DNA from 2 places in the Undibacterium sp. RuTC16W genome. Region 1 is predicted to be linked to the other one. Evidence: riboswitches for the same ligand, from Rfam matches in the RefSeq annotation. Region 1 holds a riboswitch; the other holds the start of a gene.

Region 1 (8,074 bases):
ACTATCTCAACGATGGCGGCATGATGAGTATCAGCGTTTTTATGCGTCGCATTGACGATATTACGCGTACGGATTTATCGCTGATCAATGGACGCTGGACTAATATGCCAATCAATGCCGGACAGGCAACGACACGCGGTATCGAGATGGAAGCGAAGTTCCCCCTGCGTTCAGTCATGAAGGATGCGCCAGCGATTGATTTCCGTGCGAATGCCTCATTCAACTGGTCGAATCTGGAAACCGTCCCCGGACCGAATAACCGTCTGGATTCGCAAACACCTATCAGCGCTAATCTCGGTCTTGATTACAAACTCGATAAAATTCCGCTGACTTTCGGCGGCAATTTGAGTTTCCAAGATGGTGGCCCAGTGACCTTGTCAGCAAACAAGACTGCTTATTCGGTACCGAAGCGTCAGTTAGATTTGTATGGTTTATGGAAATTCAGCCCGAAGACAAATTTGCGCGTTTCTCTGGCGAACACGCTGCATCAGGATAATATCTCTGCATCGACCTATACGGATGCAACAGGCTCCCTGAAACAGACTACCACGACACCAACGACGGTTGCGGTACGTGCAATGCTGGAGATGAAAATTTAAGTGAGTTTTTAGTGGCAGTGTTATGAGTGTCAAGGCTATTAGTCTCAACGCGAAAAAAAGCGGACTGGATATTGATATTCAGCCCGCTTTTTTACTAAGTTATTTTCGCCAGGATTATTTTTTTCTTGTTTTAGAAAAAATTAGCTTTGATCCAAGGTTTTAGTCCCAAATAAAAACGAACCTGACTGGATTTTACCTTTTGCAATCTGATAGATCGCAACTAGACGTATGGTACCCGTACCTTCAGGAAAGGTACGGGTAACTTCTTCATGATCGATCACCATATTCTCCATCACACTGCGCTGAATCAGGCGGGCATGTAGATTGGGTTCCTGGAAGCGCAGCCTGCTGCGCTCACGAATTGCGGCCTTGCCGCTGGCAACTAATTTGCCAGGATGTTCGAACTGCTGCGCGTCGTCGGCATAGGTCGCCAGCCATGCTTCGAGATCACGTGCGTTATACGCATCAAGCTGTTGCTGAACAACTGCTTCTGGCGATAAAGTATGGGTCATCTGAATTCAATCCTCTAAAAAACTGTCATAGCAAAGTCTGAGATGCACCATCTCCCACTGCAATACCGGTGAGCTGAAACGGATCAACGCCCTCAATGCATGCCACATTAAATCCAAATTGCGTCGGATTGCTACGTCGCTGATGATGTGTATAGATACCGCATATTTTACAAAAATAATGCTTTGCCGTATTCGTATTCCATTGATACAGCGTCAGCATGTCTGCACCTTTGACAACGCGTAAACCCTCAATGGGAACGCTGGCGATAATGGATCCTTTACGGCGGCATAATGAACAATTACAACGTCGCAGATTTTCTAGCCCGTTTGTCAGGCTAACTTCAAATTCCACGGCACCGCAATGGCAATGTCCTTTTTTAGTTTCCATATGTTTTTTTGTAAGTTGATGAAGGGGATCAATTGATCATCTCCCATTCTTTCTGACGGGTCAAATTATTGCAGGTGTACCAGATAAATTTTCTTATGACGGATTCATAGTTTATTTAAAAATTAAATCTAATCAGATTAGCGGATGTACTGACACCGTCATTGCCTTTGCCACATACGTCAGAGAAAATTGCAAAAGATGAGCCAGGCGGTGTTGTGAATACGGGAATATAGTAAAACTTACAGTTGAGCGTACCAAGTTGTTTTATTACGCGCCTTAAATCTGGTGATACCGATGTATATTTTGTACCAGGTATGATGTCGATTACAGCGGCGTCAGAAACTCCCCGTAATAAAGAGAATAGAACTACTGGCTGTGCGCAGTGACCATGGGGACGATGTTATTGCGATGCCGTTGTGACAGCGCGATGTTGATCAGTGATAATGCTGATCTTGCTATGAAAGTTTTTTTACCTCTATGTTTGTATGAACGATCCTATCCCTTTGCTCGGTTTCAGCACGACCCTCCTGGAGCTGATTTCTTTTATCCTCGCAGTACTGACCGTCGCATTAAATATCCGGCAAATCCACTGGGCATGGCTCTTTTCCATTGTCTCTTCTGCCTTGTACGGCATTGTATTTTTTGATGCCAGGTTGTATGGCGATATGAGCTTGCAACTGGTATTTGTGCTGGTGTCGGTCTGGGGATGGGCGCAATGGTTGCGGAAAGGCGATGCTGGCAGTAGCGCGCTGCAGGTTTCGCGATTGACCATATTGCAGCGAACCGTATCCGTCATCGGCTGGCTGGCAGGATTTGTCGTGTTGTCGGTATTTTTAAAAAATTATACGGACACGGATGTAGCGTATGCCGATGGTTTTTTGACGGCGGGTAGTTTGCTGGGACAGCTTTTACTGTCTCGTAAAAAATGGGAAAACTGGCATGTCTGGATTATTGTGGATGTTTTATACGTCGGCCTGTATGTCTATAAAGGACTGATGCTGACGGCTATTTTGTATGCCATTTTTGTGTTGATGGCGATCATAGGTCTGCGCGCCTGGAGTAAAAGCAATGTCTGAATCAACTGTAGCCGTGCACCGTATGGCGATTCTCGGAGCAGAGTCTTCAGGTAAATCTTTGCTCGCCGAGGCGCTGGCAAGACGTTACCAAAGTGTTTGGGTGCCCGAATACCTGCGTGAGTTTGTCGATACCCATCAGCGCGTGCCGACAGAAGCAGAGCAAATCCTGATTGCGCGTACGCAGCTTAAGCGGGAGCTTGCATTATTCCCTGATGCAAAAGACTGGTTATTTTGCGATACATCTCCGCTCATGACGGCGCTGTATAGCCGTCATTATTTTGGCAGGGTAGATGCAGAATTGGATGCCCTCGAAAAGCAGCACCAGTATGATTTTATCGTGGTCACGGCGCCTGATTTTCCATGGACGCCAGATGGTTTGCAACGCGAGTCACCTGCCGTGCGTCAGCAGATACACGAGCAATTGCTGGATTTGCTAGATGAGCGGGAAATTCCCTTTTTAATGGTTACCGGTAGCTTGCCGGATAGAGTAGAGCAGGTAGATTTTGCCTTGTCTTTTTTACTGAGTTAGTCGGCTGAGATGTATGGTTTCATACAACAGCGATCAACTCAGCAAGTTTGGTCAGGTCTTTAGTGGAGAAGGGCAGTAATCTTCTGATCATCAGGGAGTAAATATTGATGAACGTGATGAACAAGGCTGCTGAGACAAAATACTTATCGCGATTTCGTCAGGTGTTTGATTATATTGATCAGCATCTGGATGAAGATCTGTCCGTCGAAACATTGAGTGCTGTTGCTGTATTTTCTCACTATCATTTTCACAGACAATTCTCAGAAATATTTGGCATCAGCGTACATAAATATGTGCAGCTGGTTCGCCTGAAACGCGCTACGCATACGCTGGCTTTCCGGGATCACGGACGTATCATTGATCTGGCTCTGGCGTGTGGATATGAGGGGCCAGAGGCTTTTTCTCGCGCGTTCAGAAAGATGCTGGGGCAATCACCTTCTGCATTTAAAGACGATCCGCTGTGGACTTCCTGGTATTCAAGCTATCAAGCAGTTCACACTATAAGGATCAAGCATATGCAACTCGAACATACTGTAGAGAGTGTCCAGATTCTCGACGTGGCTCCAATCAAGATCGCGGTATTAGAGCATCATGGTGCGCCAGATCGTATCAGCGATTCGATACGGCAGTTTATAGACTGGCGCAGGCAACATCGCTTACCGCCTGGCGTGAGTGCGACATTTAATATTTTTTATTCAGATCCACACCAGACTCGTCCTGCCGATTACCGTCTCGATCTGTGTGCTGCAGTGACCTGTGATATTGCAGAAGATAATGAGTTTGGTATTGTGAACAGGACAATCCCGGGCGGTCGCTGCGCTGTATTACGACATGTGGGTTCTGATGACAATCTGGAGCAGACGATCCGGTTCATTTATGCAGAATGGCTGCCTCAGAGCGGAGAGGCGTTAAGAGATTTTCCCCTGTATGTTCAGCGCGTCAAATTTTTTCCTGATGTCCCCGAACATGAGGTGATCATTGATGTTTTTCTCCCCATTCAATAGAGGGCCTTGAATGGAGAGGTCATGGATAGGTGATCGGTGACCTTGATCAGAAATCAAATTGCGCGGAGACTTTAGCTACTCTGGGGGCACCGGGAAACAGATAGCCGCCCAATGATTGTGTGACATCGCGCCAGTAGAACTTATCAGTCACGTTATCAATGTTAAAGCGCAATGTTGTGATAACACCGGCTACCCTGGTGTTATAGCGTGCACCCAGATTAAATACGCTATATCCGTGCACCATCACGCTGTTATCTGGCTGAAACGCTTTATTTCCTGCGTAATTCCAACTGCCGTTGACACTCAGTCCGGGTAAATCGGCAATCATATAATCGAGATATACAACAGATTTTAGTGCGGGGACATTGGTGACGCGTTGACCGTCAAGGCCGCTGATGCCCGTGCCGGATTGACGCGCATCGAGCGCTGTGAAGCTGACACCGGATGATAATGCGGGTGTCAGACGGGCCTGGAGTGTTAATTCCAATCCTTTATGTATGGCGATGCCATTGCTGACATAGACATTGCCGGTGTTCGTATATTCAAGTGGTTTCTTGATACGGAAGGCCGCCGCGCTGATGCTGAAATCACGGGTCAGATCGGCTTTGATACCGACTTCGACTTGTTTTGATTTAGCCGGATTCAGCATCTGGTTTTCATTGGCGGTGCCAAATGGAGCGATGCCGCCGTGTTCCAGACCTTCGCTGAAAGATCCGTAGATACTGATTGTAGATTGCGGTTTAAATACCAATGCCAGACTCGGTAACTCGTAGCTACGATCGTAGCCAGGATTGTCTGCCTGGTGACGCTCGATGGCGATGTGACGCAGGCCTGCATGGAGCTTCCACGCATCGTTGATATCGATAATGTCTTGTGCAAACAAAGACCATTCTTTATCCGTTCTGCGCAATGATACCGGTCCTGTTACATTGCTGGACGGCGGTACGACGACGGGATGAAACACATTGCTGGCGCCAGCATAGTCATAGACGTAATCGCCAAAGCGGTCGCGTCTCTGGAAGCTTGAAAAACCCAGGGCAAGATGGTGTAGTACCGCGCCGGTCGCCAATTTACCGTTCAGTATCGCTTGTGTGGCAACCGGTGATTTGGATTCATTCACGCTCTGGTAGTCGTACACATCATAGTCACCGTTTGCGCAATAGCCGGGATAGAGGTTGGCAGCCGAGCAGCCATATGGAAATGCGGTGTAATCATCACGTTTGAAATCATGGCGGTTCGCAGAGAAACTCGCACGCCAGTCGTCATTGAACTGATACTCAAAACGCAAGCCGATATTGCTGCTCCGTGTCAATACCGGTCTTGCCCACGGCTGGTCGTTGAGCATCGTATCGGGATTAATCCCGCGTGGCAGGTCGGTGCCGTTAAACAGCTGATAGCCAGGAACTGTGAGCTGCGATTTGCGTTGATAGTCGAGATCGAGTTGAAGCAGCGCTTTTGGTGTGATGTGCCAGTCAAATGCACCTGAGATAAATTGACGATCGCCATTCGCACCTTTGACATAAGAGCGGATTTTTTCTGCAGCAGCATTGATACGGTAACCAAATTGTCCGTCGTCCGACTGAGCACCCAGATCCGCTGTGCCGTATAAGGTACCGCGTTCACTAGCCTCTACGGTAACTGAGCGCAATGGCGTGACAGTAGGGCGCTTTACGACGTAATTGATAATGCCGCCTGGTGTGGCGAAGCCTGCCTGGAAACCCGCTAAGCCTTTAAGAATCTCGATGCGCTCTTTATTTTCTAGCGGAATCGAGGCATCCCCCGGGATTGCAAGCCCGTCTTTACGATAGCTACTGGTGTTATCAAGAGCAAAGCCGCGAATCGAAAATTGCTCTGCATAACCAATAGCGTTATACGCATCATTGACACTCGCATCAAACTTCATCGCATCTGTACTGCTGCGGATGCGTAAGTCTTGGATTTGCTGCTGAGAGAATACGGTAACGGAGACTGGAATGTCCTGCAATGGAGCATCGACAAATCCTGCAACCGTATTGGTAAGCGGTTTTTCTTTCAACTGTTTATTCGCGCTGATAACGACCTCAGGCAATACTTTGTCGCTGCTTTGCGCATAGGCTGAAGGCATGGCAATACAGGTCTGCGCGATTGCTGATGCAAGTAGCGTCAGGCGCAGGGAAGGTGATGTTAGTTTTTGCATAGTTTGCTCTTTTTTGCGAAGTCAGCGCAGGAGCAAACAAAGAGACGGAAGGAGACTTTGCGCTTCCCTACGCTGGCATTATCCAGATCAGGTTCAAGGGTATTTCTCACCTGCAAGAGACGATCTGAACATATCATTATCGTCAAACAGGACCCCTAGCGAGGCCATCATTTTACTACGAATCCAGATAGTCGCCGGATTCAGGTACAGGCCGGCATGCTAATTCCAGTGTTCTGCGTATTTGAGATGCGCAATTCAGATGTCAGGCGGCTGTCAGGCAGGTTGTCGTTTGAAGGTATGACGTAATCCTTCGACGGAGTACACGACCAAGGCAGTCCAGATCGCAATAAAGCCAATTAATCTGTCGCCGCTGAAAGGCTCATGATAAAGATAGACGCCAAGCACTAATTGAATTGACGGCGCGATGTACTGCAATAAGCCCAGGGTTGCCATCGGTATGCGGCGTGCACCGGCAGCAAACATCAGGAGAGGAATCGCCGTAATCGGTCCTGCGGCCAGCAATAAGGATTGAGTGCTTGTTGTGCCACTGAGAAAAGCATTATGCCCTTGTAGGGTGAGGTAGCTGAGGTAAGCAAATGCAAACGGAAATAAAATAAAAGTTTCCAGCGATAACCCCTCTAATGCACCTAGCGCAGCGGTCTTGCGCAACAAGCCATAAATACCAAAACTGATTGCCAGAGACAAGCCGATAACCGGTGGATGCCCTGCTTGCACCGTCAGCCAGATGACGCCGCAGGCAGCGAGTGCGACAGCGATCCATTGACCTATACGCAGCCGTTCACGCAGTAGTACAAAGCCGAGTAAGACATTTACTAGAGGCGTCATGAAATACCCGAGGCTGGCATCGACGACTCGGTCGTTATTGATTGCCCATATGTAGATAAGCCAATTTACGGAGAGCAGTAAGGCACTTGCCGCAAATCCTGCAATCAGTTTCGGCTGGCTCAATAAGTTGCTTAGCCATGACCATTGTTTGCGAACTGCCAGTACTGTGACGAGAAATACTAAAGACCATAGCATTCGGTGCAACAGGATTTCCAGAGCAGGAACGCCATGTAATGATTTGAAATAAACCGGAAATAAGCCCCAGATGATATAAGCGGATGCTGCTAAGAGTATGCCTTTGCGCATGAATGTACGATCAAGTGAGGAGATTGCAGTGTCCAAAACCAGGAGGCAGAGCGCTGCAGTATCCAAAACTCTGGACAATTGCGATGACACCGAAGAGTTGACATTATCGCAGCAATTCGGGGAGCGTGTCCTGATCTCAGTCAATTCAGCGGTGCACTCTTGCGTTTACCCGCTTTGTCCCAACTTGGAACTTAGTTGGAAATCACTATGTTGGTGAATCGCTGTTGCCGGATCCGTTATGGCACCGCGCTATCAGGAGTATGTTGTGAATGCCTTACCTTTAATCTTTTTTCTGGCGTTGCTGGCTATTACCATGTTGGCCGCAGTATATTTGCCTGCGTATTTGTTAAAGCGCGCAGTACAGCAGCCGTTTCCATCGCATTATGCGAAGATTTTGCGTAAAAATATTCCGGTGTACTCGCGCATGCCGGCGGATGTCCAGCTGCAATTGAAGCGACTGATCAAGCAATTTTTATATCAGAAAAAATTTATTGCCTGTGACGGCCTGCAGATGTCGGACGAGATTAAAGTCACGATAGCGGGCAGGGCATGCATGCTGCTGCTTAATCGCTCGACGCCAGTTTATCCGGCGTTAAAAACAGTATTAGTCTATCCGGGCCCATTTGTCGTACCTCGAC
Region 2 (8,074 bases), on a different contig from region 1:
GAGCGAAATCCCGTACTGTTTAGCCGCATCCTGCAATTGCTCCAGTGAGCGTGCCCCGATGCCCCGGGCAGGAAAATTCACGACGCGCAAAAATGCGGAATCGTTATGCGGATTGTCCATCAACTGCAAATAAGCAATCGCATGCTTGATCTCTGCTCGCTCAAAAAAACGCTGACCACCATACACACGGTAAGGCAAACCCGCACTGAACAGAGCATGTTCGACCACACGTGACTGAGCATTCGAGCGGTACAGAATCGCGATTTCGCTACGCATCGCGCCATCGCGTATCAGGTTTTTTGCCTCTTCAATGATCCACTGTGCCTCCTGAATATCACTGCTCGCTTCAAAAATCCGCACAGGCTCACCATGTCCGGCATCGGTACGGAGATTCTTACCGAGACGCTTGCTATTGTTGGCGATCAGGGTATTTGCCGTATCCAGAATATGACCATGCGAGCGGTAATTCTGTTCAAGTTTAATCAGATTTTGCACTTTAAATTCTTGCTCAAACGCCGACATATTGCCGACATTCGCTCCGCGAAATGCATAAATACTCTGATCATCGTCACCCACGGCGAAGACCGCACTGGTATTGACGGTGCCCTGACCGGACATCAGCTTCAGCCATTTGTATTGCAGGTCATTGGTGTCCTGAAACTCGTCAACCAGAATATGGCGGAAGCGCGCCTGATAATGTTCGCGTAGCGGCTGGTTGCGGCTCAGCAGCTCAAACGTGCGCAACAACAATTCGGCAAAATCCACAACGCCCTCGCGCTGGCATTGCGCGTCATATAGGGAATACAACTCAACCATGCGACGATTAAAATCATCATAGGCGTCGACCTCATGCGCGCGCAGCCCCTGATCCTTTGCACTATTGATGAAGTACATCAAAGTGCGCGGCGGGAATTTTTCGTCATCGACATTATTCGCTTTGAGCAAGCGTTTAACGAACGAAAGCTGATCTGAGGAATCAAGAATCTGAAACGTCTGCGGCAAACCTGCATCGCGATAATGCGCACGCAGCAAGCGGTTACACAGGCCATGGAAGGTACCGATCCACAAACCGCGCGTATTGATCGGCATCATGGACGACAGGCGCGTCAGCATTTCTTTCGCAGCTTTATTCGTGAATGTCACAGCCAGGATGCCATGCGGCGACACTTGACCGGTCTGGATCAGCCAGGCAATACGCGTCGTCAAGACACGGGTTTTACCGGAACCGGCGCCAGCCAGAATCAAGGCAGACTGAGAGGGTAAGGTGACAGCGGCGAGCTGCTCGGGATTCAAATTATGGAGGAGATTTTGCATCCCACGATTATACGGGAGTGCGGCGTCTGATTCCTTTTCTAAATCATGGCCACATCGCTACAGATGAGCATCAGATTCAGCGAAAAGGAGAGCGCTCAGCCGTCTTTATACCGTCAATAGCAGATCATGAAGAAGTCGCATAATAGTGATACTCCCCCATTAATTTACAAAAACAATGATTTCCCGTACGATTTAATTAGCACATAAAAACATACTCTGGGTGAGTATATGATTTATTCTGAAAACAAACGGACAAACTCTTGTGCCGCAAGACGTGGATTATCCGCCAGATAAATGCTGCTAATGACTGCCACCATATTCGCGCCGGCCCTGACTAAGGGACGCGCATACTCGACCGTCATGCCGCCGATCACGACATTGGGCAAATCGATCTGCACTTTGGCATGATGGATAATGTCGTGCGGTGTAGTGACCGCATATTTCTTTACCCTTGATGGATAAAATCCGCCAAACGCAACATAGCTCGCCCCCTCTTGCCGCGCGCACTGTGCCAGACTCAGATCACCGTAACAAGAAGCACCGACGATCATGTCCTCGCCCAATGCAGCGCGAATCTCAGCAATCGACGCGTCAGTGCCGCCAACATGAATACCATCTGCGTCCAAAGCCACGCATAAGTCCACATGATCATTGATAATCAGCGGCTTATCATGAACGCGGCACAGATCGAGCAAGGCACGCGCTTGCTGTCTGCGCAAACCAGGACTGGCCGTTTTATGCCGGTATTGCACGATATTCGCGCCGCCAAATAAAGCCTGTTCCGTCACATCGAGCAAACGATCCGTATCATCCCAATCGGGCGTCACAATATATAAACCAGCTAAAGCACGCATTATTTTTCTCACAAAATTGGTGTTGAATCGTTTCGAATCCAGATTTTTTATTTGAGCGACGATGGAAAGAACCGCAAGTACACAGCACTCTCACGGCCTTTATGCCTCACGTTGCAACCCTTTGCGGTATCCGCTGCCCTGTCGCGATGGCATAGGCATTTTCCAGGCTACGCTGAGTAAATTCCTGAGCGCGCTGCAAACTTTCAGACATCGTCTTGCCAGAGGCAAGCTGCCCAGCAATCGCTGCCGCCAGCGTGCAGCCGCTGCCGTGAAATTCACCAGCCAATGTCGGCCATTGCCACTCATGCAGAGATTGCCGGGTGAACCAGCTATTGCGGATATAGCCCACATCTTGCTCGCCATCCGCATGCCCACCCTTAATCAACACATCCGTACAACGATGCTGGAGCAAGGTCTGCGCCCAGCGATGGCGATCTTGCTGATACTGATTAGCCTGAACATCCCGATGGTCACGAGGACCCTGATGAGCTAAAAACAGCCGCTGCGCCTCGGGCAGATTTGGAGTAATCAGCGTCGCAAGTGTTAATAAAGGACGCAGCGATGCCACCGCATCGTCACGCCCGAGCGCATCACCGTGGCCGCTGCCCAGCACGGTATCGAGCACCACGGGCATTGCCGGATTAATCGCCAGAGATTGCTGCACACAATGCGCAATCGCCTCTGCATTGTCATGGCTCCCGACGATACCGATTTTGATTGCGGCAATTGCCATCTTGCTCATCAGCGCTTCTGCTTGCCGGACAATCAGTCCGGCATCAACCGGATGTACGGCATAGACACGATCATTGTCTTGTATCGTGAGTGCCGTAATGATCACCAGAGGATGAGCACCCTGTCGGGCGATCGCCTCAATATCCGCCTGAATCCCGGCACCACCGCTAGGGTCGTGCCCGGCAAATACCAGCACACAAGGGCGTTGCGCTACCTGGCTCATCAGGCGATCCGCCCTGCCATCGGGGATGAAGGTGAGGCAGCGAATTTCCGGGCGATACGTCCGGCTAAAAAAGCTTCGCGCCCCGCCTCTACTGCCAGACCCATCGCTCTCGCCATCCGCACCGGATCATGCGCACCGGCGATGGCGGTATTCATCAGCACGCCGTCGCAACCAAGCTCCATCGCAATCGCTGCATCGGACGCCGTACCTACCCCGGCATCAACCAGTACCGGCACCGTCGATTGCTCGATAATCAGCGACAAATTCCAAGGATTCAGTATGCCCATGCCAGAACCGATCAGTGAGGCCAGTGGCATGATTGCAACACAACCGATGTCTTCCAGCATGCGCGCCTGAATCGGATCATCGCTGCAATACACCATGACATCAAAACCGTCATTCACCAACGTTTTCGCTGCCTTTAAGGTTTCTGGCATATTCGGGAATAAGGTCTTCTCATCGCCCAGCACTTCGAGTTTACAAAGCTGATGGCCGCCCAATAATTCGCGCCCCAATTGAAGCGTGTAGACCGCATCTTCAGCGTTATAGCATCCCGCAGAATTCGGCAGAATGGTGTATCGACTCGGCGGCACTGCATCCAGCAAACTCGGCGCATTGGGATCCTGTCCGATGTTCACCCGGCGAATAGCAACCGTAATAATCTCGGCACCACTGGCCTCGGTAGCCAAGCGTGTCTGTTCCAGATCCTTGTATTTACCGCTGCCAACCAGCAAGCGCGAGCGATAGGTTTTACCAGCGATAGTTAGACTTAGACCGGCTGTGTGTTCTGTTTGCATAAAAATCCTTTTATATAGGGCGCGCCATGCGCACCAATGCAGGTGAATACGATGGTACGCAAGACGTACTCTACCGCTTCATCCGCCACCGATCGCGCGCACGATATCGATCCTGTCTTGCGCCTGCAAACAATAGTCAATCCATTGTGCGCGAGCGACAATCTGGCGATTCACGGCAACGGCAATTGTCTGCCCTGACAAGTTCAGTGTAGTGATCAGCTCAGCCAGGGTTCTCTCCTGGCCTAGTTGATAGTTTTCACCATTCAATATGATTTCAGTCATGGCAACGGCTTATTGCTTGCGATAGATCTCGGCACCGGATTTGACAAACTCAATCGCCTTTACCTCCATGCCCTGCTTCAGTGCCTGTATTTCACTGATTCCCTGATTCGCTGCATAGTCGCGCACCTCCTGCGTGATTTTCATCGAACAAAAATGTGGTCCGCACATCGAGCAAAAATGGGCGACTTTAGCGGAATCTTTGGGTAGTGTTTCGTCGTGAAATTCACGTGCTTTATCCGGATCCAGACCGATATTGAATTGGTCTTCCCAACGGAATTCAAAACGCGCTTTCGACAAGGCGTTGTCACGGATTTGCGCACCCGGATGCCCCTTTGCCAGATCAGCAGCGTGCGCGGCAATTTTGTACGTAATGATGCCGTCTTTAACGTCGACTTTATTTGGCAAACCCAGATGTTCTTTCGGCGTGACATAACACAGCATCGCCGTGCCATACCAGCCAATTTGCGCAGCACCGATGCCAGAGGTAATGTGGTCGTAACCCGGAGCGATATCGGTCGTCAACGGTCCGAGTGTATAGAACGGCGCCTCATGACATTGCTCCAGTTGCAGATCCATGTTTTCCTTGATCAGGTGCATAGGCACATGACCCGGGCCTTCGATCATGACCTGCACATCATGCTTCCAGGCGATTTGCGTGAGTTCGCCTAAGGTTTTTAATTCACCTAATTGTGCCTCGTCATTGGCGTCGTAAATCGATCCGGGACGCAAGCCGTCACCGAGGCTAAACGAGACATCATAGGCTTTCATGATCTCGCAGATATCTTCAAAATGCTCGTACAGGAAACTTTCTTTGTGATGTGCGAGGCACCATTTCGCCATGATGGAACCACCGCGTGACACGATGCCTGTCATACGTTTTGCCGTCATCGGCACATATTGCAAACGCACGCCTGCATGGATGGTGAAATAATCGACACCCTGCTCCGCCTGCTCGATCAGCGTGTCGCGGAAAATCTCCCAGGTCAGGTCTTCGGCCTTGCCGTTGACTTTTTCCAGCGCCTGATAAATCGGCACAGTACCGATCGGCACCGGTGAGTTACGGATGATCCATTCACGGGTTTCGTGGATGTGTTTTCCCGTCGACAGATCCATGACGTTATCGCCGCCCCAGCGGATTGCCCAAGTCATTTTTTCGACTTCTTCACCGATGCTGGATGTCACGGCAGAATTGCCGATATTCGCATTAATCTTGACCAGAAAATTACGACCGATAATCATCGGCTCGACTTCGGGATGATTGATATTGGCAGGAATAATCGCACGGCCACGAGCAATCTCTGAGCGCACGAATTCTGCGGTAATTTCGTCGGGAATCGATGCCCCAAAAGACTGGCCCGGATGCTGACGTCCCATCAGGTCAGCCAACTTATTGCCCATGGGTCCGGAGGCTTTCAGCCTGGCCAGATACTCTTTGCGTTGCAGGTTTTCACGGATCGCGATGTACTCCATCTCAGGCGTGATCATGCCCTGTCTTGCGTAATGCATCTGGCTGACATTTTTGCCTGCCAGAGCACGCCGTGGCTTACGTTTGAGATTAAAGCGCAACTCCGCCAGCTTGGGATCATTCAGTCTTTCGATACCATACTCTGACGATGGCCCGGACAATTCTTCGGTGTCCTTACGCTCAGCAATCCAGGCGCCACGTACCGATGCCAACCCTGAACGAATATCAATATTGACAGCAGGATCGGTGTAAGGACCGGATGTATCGTAGACATAAATCGGGGGATTTTTTTCCGAGCCGAACATGGCTGGCGTATCGGATTGACTGATTTCACGCATCGGCACACGGATGTCTGGACGACTTCCCTGAACATAGATTTTGCGTGAGTTAGGCAAAGGCTGTATTGCAGCCTGGTCGACTGTCGCAGTAGCGGACAGAAATTGTGGATTGGCGTTCATTTTGCTCCCATTAACGTGCACATTATTGATGGCAGCTTGGGAGGCTTGAGGTACGCGCAAGGGTACTGCGGTACGATTTTGCTTCCCTTCGCTGGCATTATCCAGATCAGGTTCGAGGGTATTTCTCACCCGACAGCGACTATTGCTGTCAGGACCCCTAGCAGTTCTTACTTACGTTCTTACTTACGTTCTTACTTACGTTATTACTTACGTTATTACTTAGTTTTTACTTCATCGATCGCTTATTACAATCAGTTTTGCGATCACTACATTCTTTATGTGGGCCATTCATTCACAGCCCAAAGCGGATGCAGCATTGGCTATGTTGAGCTAGCCTGGATCATTCCTTACTTCTGACCAGCTATGAATAAGTTCACAATGGGCTGCATTATATAGCGGGTCCGCGCTAAAAGTCCGCATGTTTTTGATGCGGCTGATTGAGCGGCCTTTTAGTGACTTACTCAGCTACCTTTTCCGTTTCTGCGTTTTCTTTAGCCTTACCGGGGCCAACAACTTCAATCAGTTCAACCATGCCCTCTGTTAACGCGGCGGATAAATCATGATCCAGCACTTTCATTGCCTGCTCTTGCGGCACCAGCAATTTCGCTAACCCATAGGCGCGATTGCGGCCATGTGCCTTGCCGAGATATAAGGCCATGTCGGCCATCTGCATAGCTTTTTCCCAATTACATACCTCCTCCGGAATACCAGAAAACGGCAGCGAGATAAACCCGGCAGTGACCGTGACCGGCACCGATATGTCCCCGACTTGAATATTCTGTTCACCGATCGCAAACAACACGCGCTCCACCAGTCGCGTGAGTTGATTGGGGTGCGATTTCGGTGAATAAATTAAAAATTCCTCGCCGCCCCAGCGCAACACCATATCAGTATCACGCACGGCTTTTTTCAGCCGGTGCGCCACTTCCATTAAGACGCTGTCACCAACCGCATGACCCCAGGTATCGTTAATTTGCTTGAAGTGATCGATATCCATCAATATCAGGCAGTCGGGATTGCTGCTGTCATCGCCACGCCGGTCTTTTTCTGCACTGATCATGCGGGTTCGCATCAGATCGACAAATGAGCGGCGATTGTATAGGCCGGTCAGTGGATCGCGTACAGCATGAAACTCAAGCTGCTGATTCGCTTCGAGTAATTTTTCATTCGCTCTCCGTACACGCCGGTATAAGAGAAAAATAAATATACCTGCCATAACGGTCACCACTGCACCGAGCAAAGTAATAATTTGCTGCAGGCGGCGATTTTTAATATCCGCGTCCTTTAACTGGTTTTCGCGAGCGAGTAATTCAATTTGTTTTTGCCGCTGATCCGCGTTGAAGGTTTCTTGCAACGTGGCGACTGCCTTAGCACCATCCGAGCGAAATAACTCATTACTCAATACCTGTTGTCTGCGGACGACGCTGAGCGCCTCTTTATACATGCCCGCTTTTTCATACATGCGCCCAAGCTCATCCAGTACGCCTTCGAGATCGGCTCTTGCCTCGATCTTCTCAAAATACGCGATAACCGTATTGACCTTCTCAGCTCCTTGCGCGATTTTCCCCTGGCCGCCCAAGGCGAATCCCCAGTTGACCGTCGCAAATGCTTTGGAGTAGTCATCATCCATCTCCACCGCTTTGGCATAGGCGAGCCTGGAGGTGCGCTCAGCCTCGACAAAATTTTGCATGACCAGATATTGATCTGCGATATTTCCTAGCGCCGTCACCTCAACACTGGCGAGCGAAGCTTCGCGACCGATCGCCAGAGCGCGCTCATACGCATTCAAGGCATCTTTGTTGCGCCCTAGCTGGGCAAATGCTACGCCTTGCGCGACCCTTAATGAGGACAGTGTTTTGGGTTCACTCGCCACCGGAGATAACTTCAAGGCCTCATCCACAGTGGCTAACGCTTTCTCGGGATTTTTCATCGAGTTATACAGATTCGCG

Evidence for each region. A riboswitch is a leader RNA that binds a small molecule or an ion and turns the genes downstream of it on or off. The one in region 1 is predicted to bind thiamine pyrophosphate.
Region 2: another riboswitch for thiamine pyrophosphate. It lies ahead of thiC (phosphomethylpyrimidine synthase ThiC); the one in region 1 lies ahead of ACO0K4_RS07925 (TonB-dependent siderophore receptor).

What each region holds. Positions count from the first base shown of each region.
Region 1 is NZ_JBMPPE010000003.1:256,876-264,949, reverse strand. It holds gene ACO0K4_RS07955 (TonB-dependent receptor plug domain-containing protein) at 1-599, shown strand, start outside; gene ACO0K4_RS07950 (nuclear transport factor 2 family protein) at 740-1,111, opposite strand; gene ACO0K4_RS07945 (GFA family protein) at 1,137-1,499, opposite strand; gene pnuC (nicotinamide riboside transporter PnuC) at 1,985-2,575, shown strand; gene ACO0K4_RS07935 (AAA family ATPase) at 2,568-3,104, shown strand; gene ACO0K4_RS07930 (AraC family transcriptional regulator) at 3,212-4,108, shown strand; gene ACO0K4_RS07925 (TonB-dependent siderophore receptor) at 4,155-6,284, opposite strand; TPP riboswitch at 6,332-6,451, opposite strand; gene rarD (EamA family transporter RarD) at 6,558-7,436, opposite strand; gene ACO0K4_RS07915 (zinc-dependent peptidase) at 7,675-8,074, shown strand, end outside.
Region 2 is NZ_JBMPPE010000002.1:498,566-506,639, forward strand. It holds gene ACO0K4_RS06620 (UvrD-helicase domain-containing protein) at 1-1,314, opposite strand, end outside; gene thiE (thiamine phosphate synthase) at 1,548-2,168, opposite strand; gene thiD (bifunctional hydroxymethylpyrimidine kinase/phosphomethylpyrimidine kinase) at 2,275-3,123, opposite strand; gene ACO0K4_RS06635 (thiazole synthase) at 3,123-3,920, opposite strand; gene thiS (sulfur carrier protein ThiS) at 3,999-4,202, opposite strand; gene thiC (phosphomethylpyrimidine synthase ThiC) at 4,212-6,125, opposite strand; TPP riboswitch at 6,192-6,294, opposite strand; gene ACO0K4_RS06650 (diguanylate cyclase) at 6,583-8,074, opposite strand, start outside.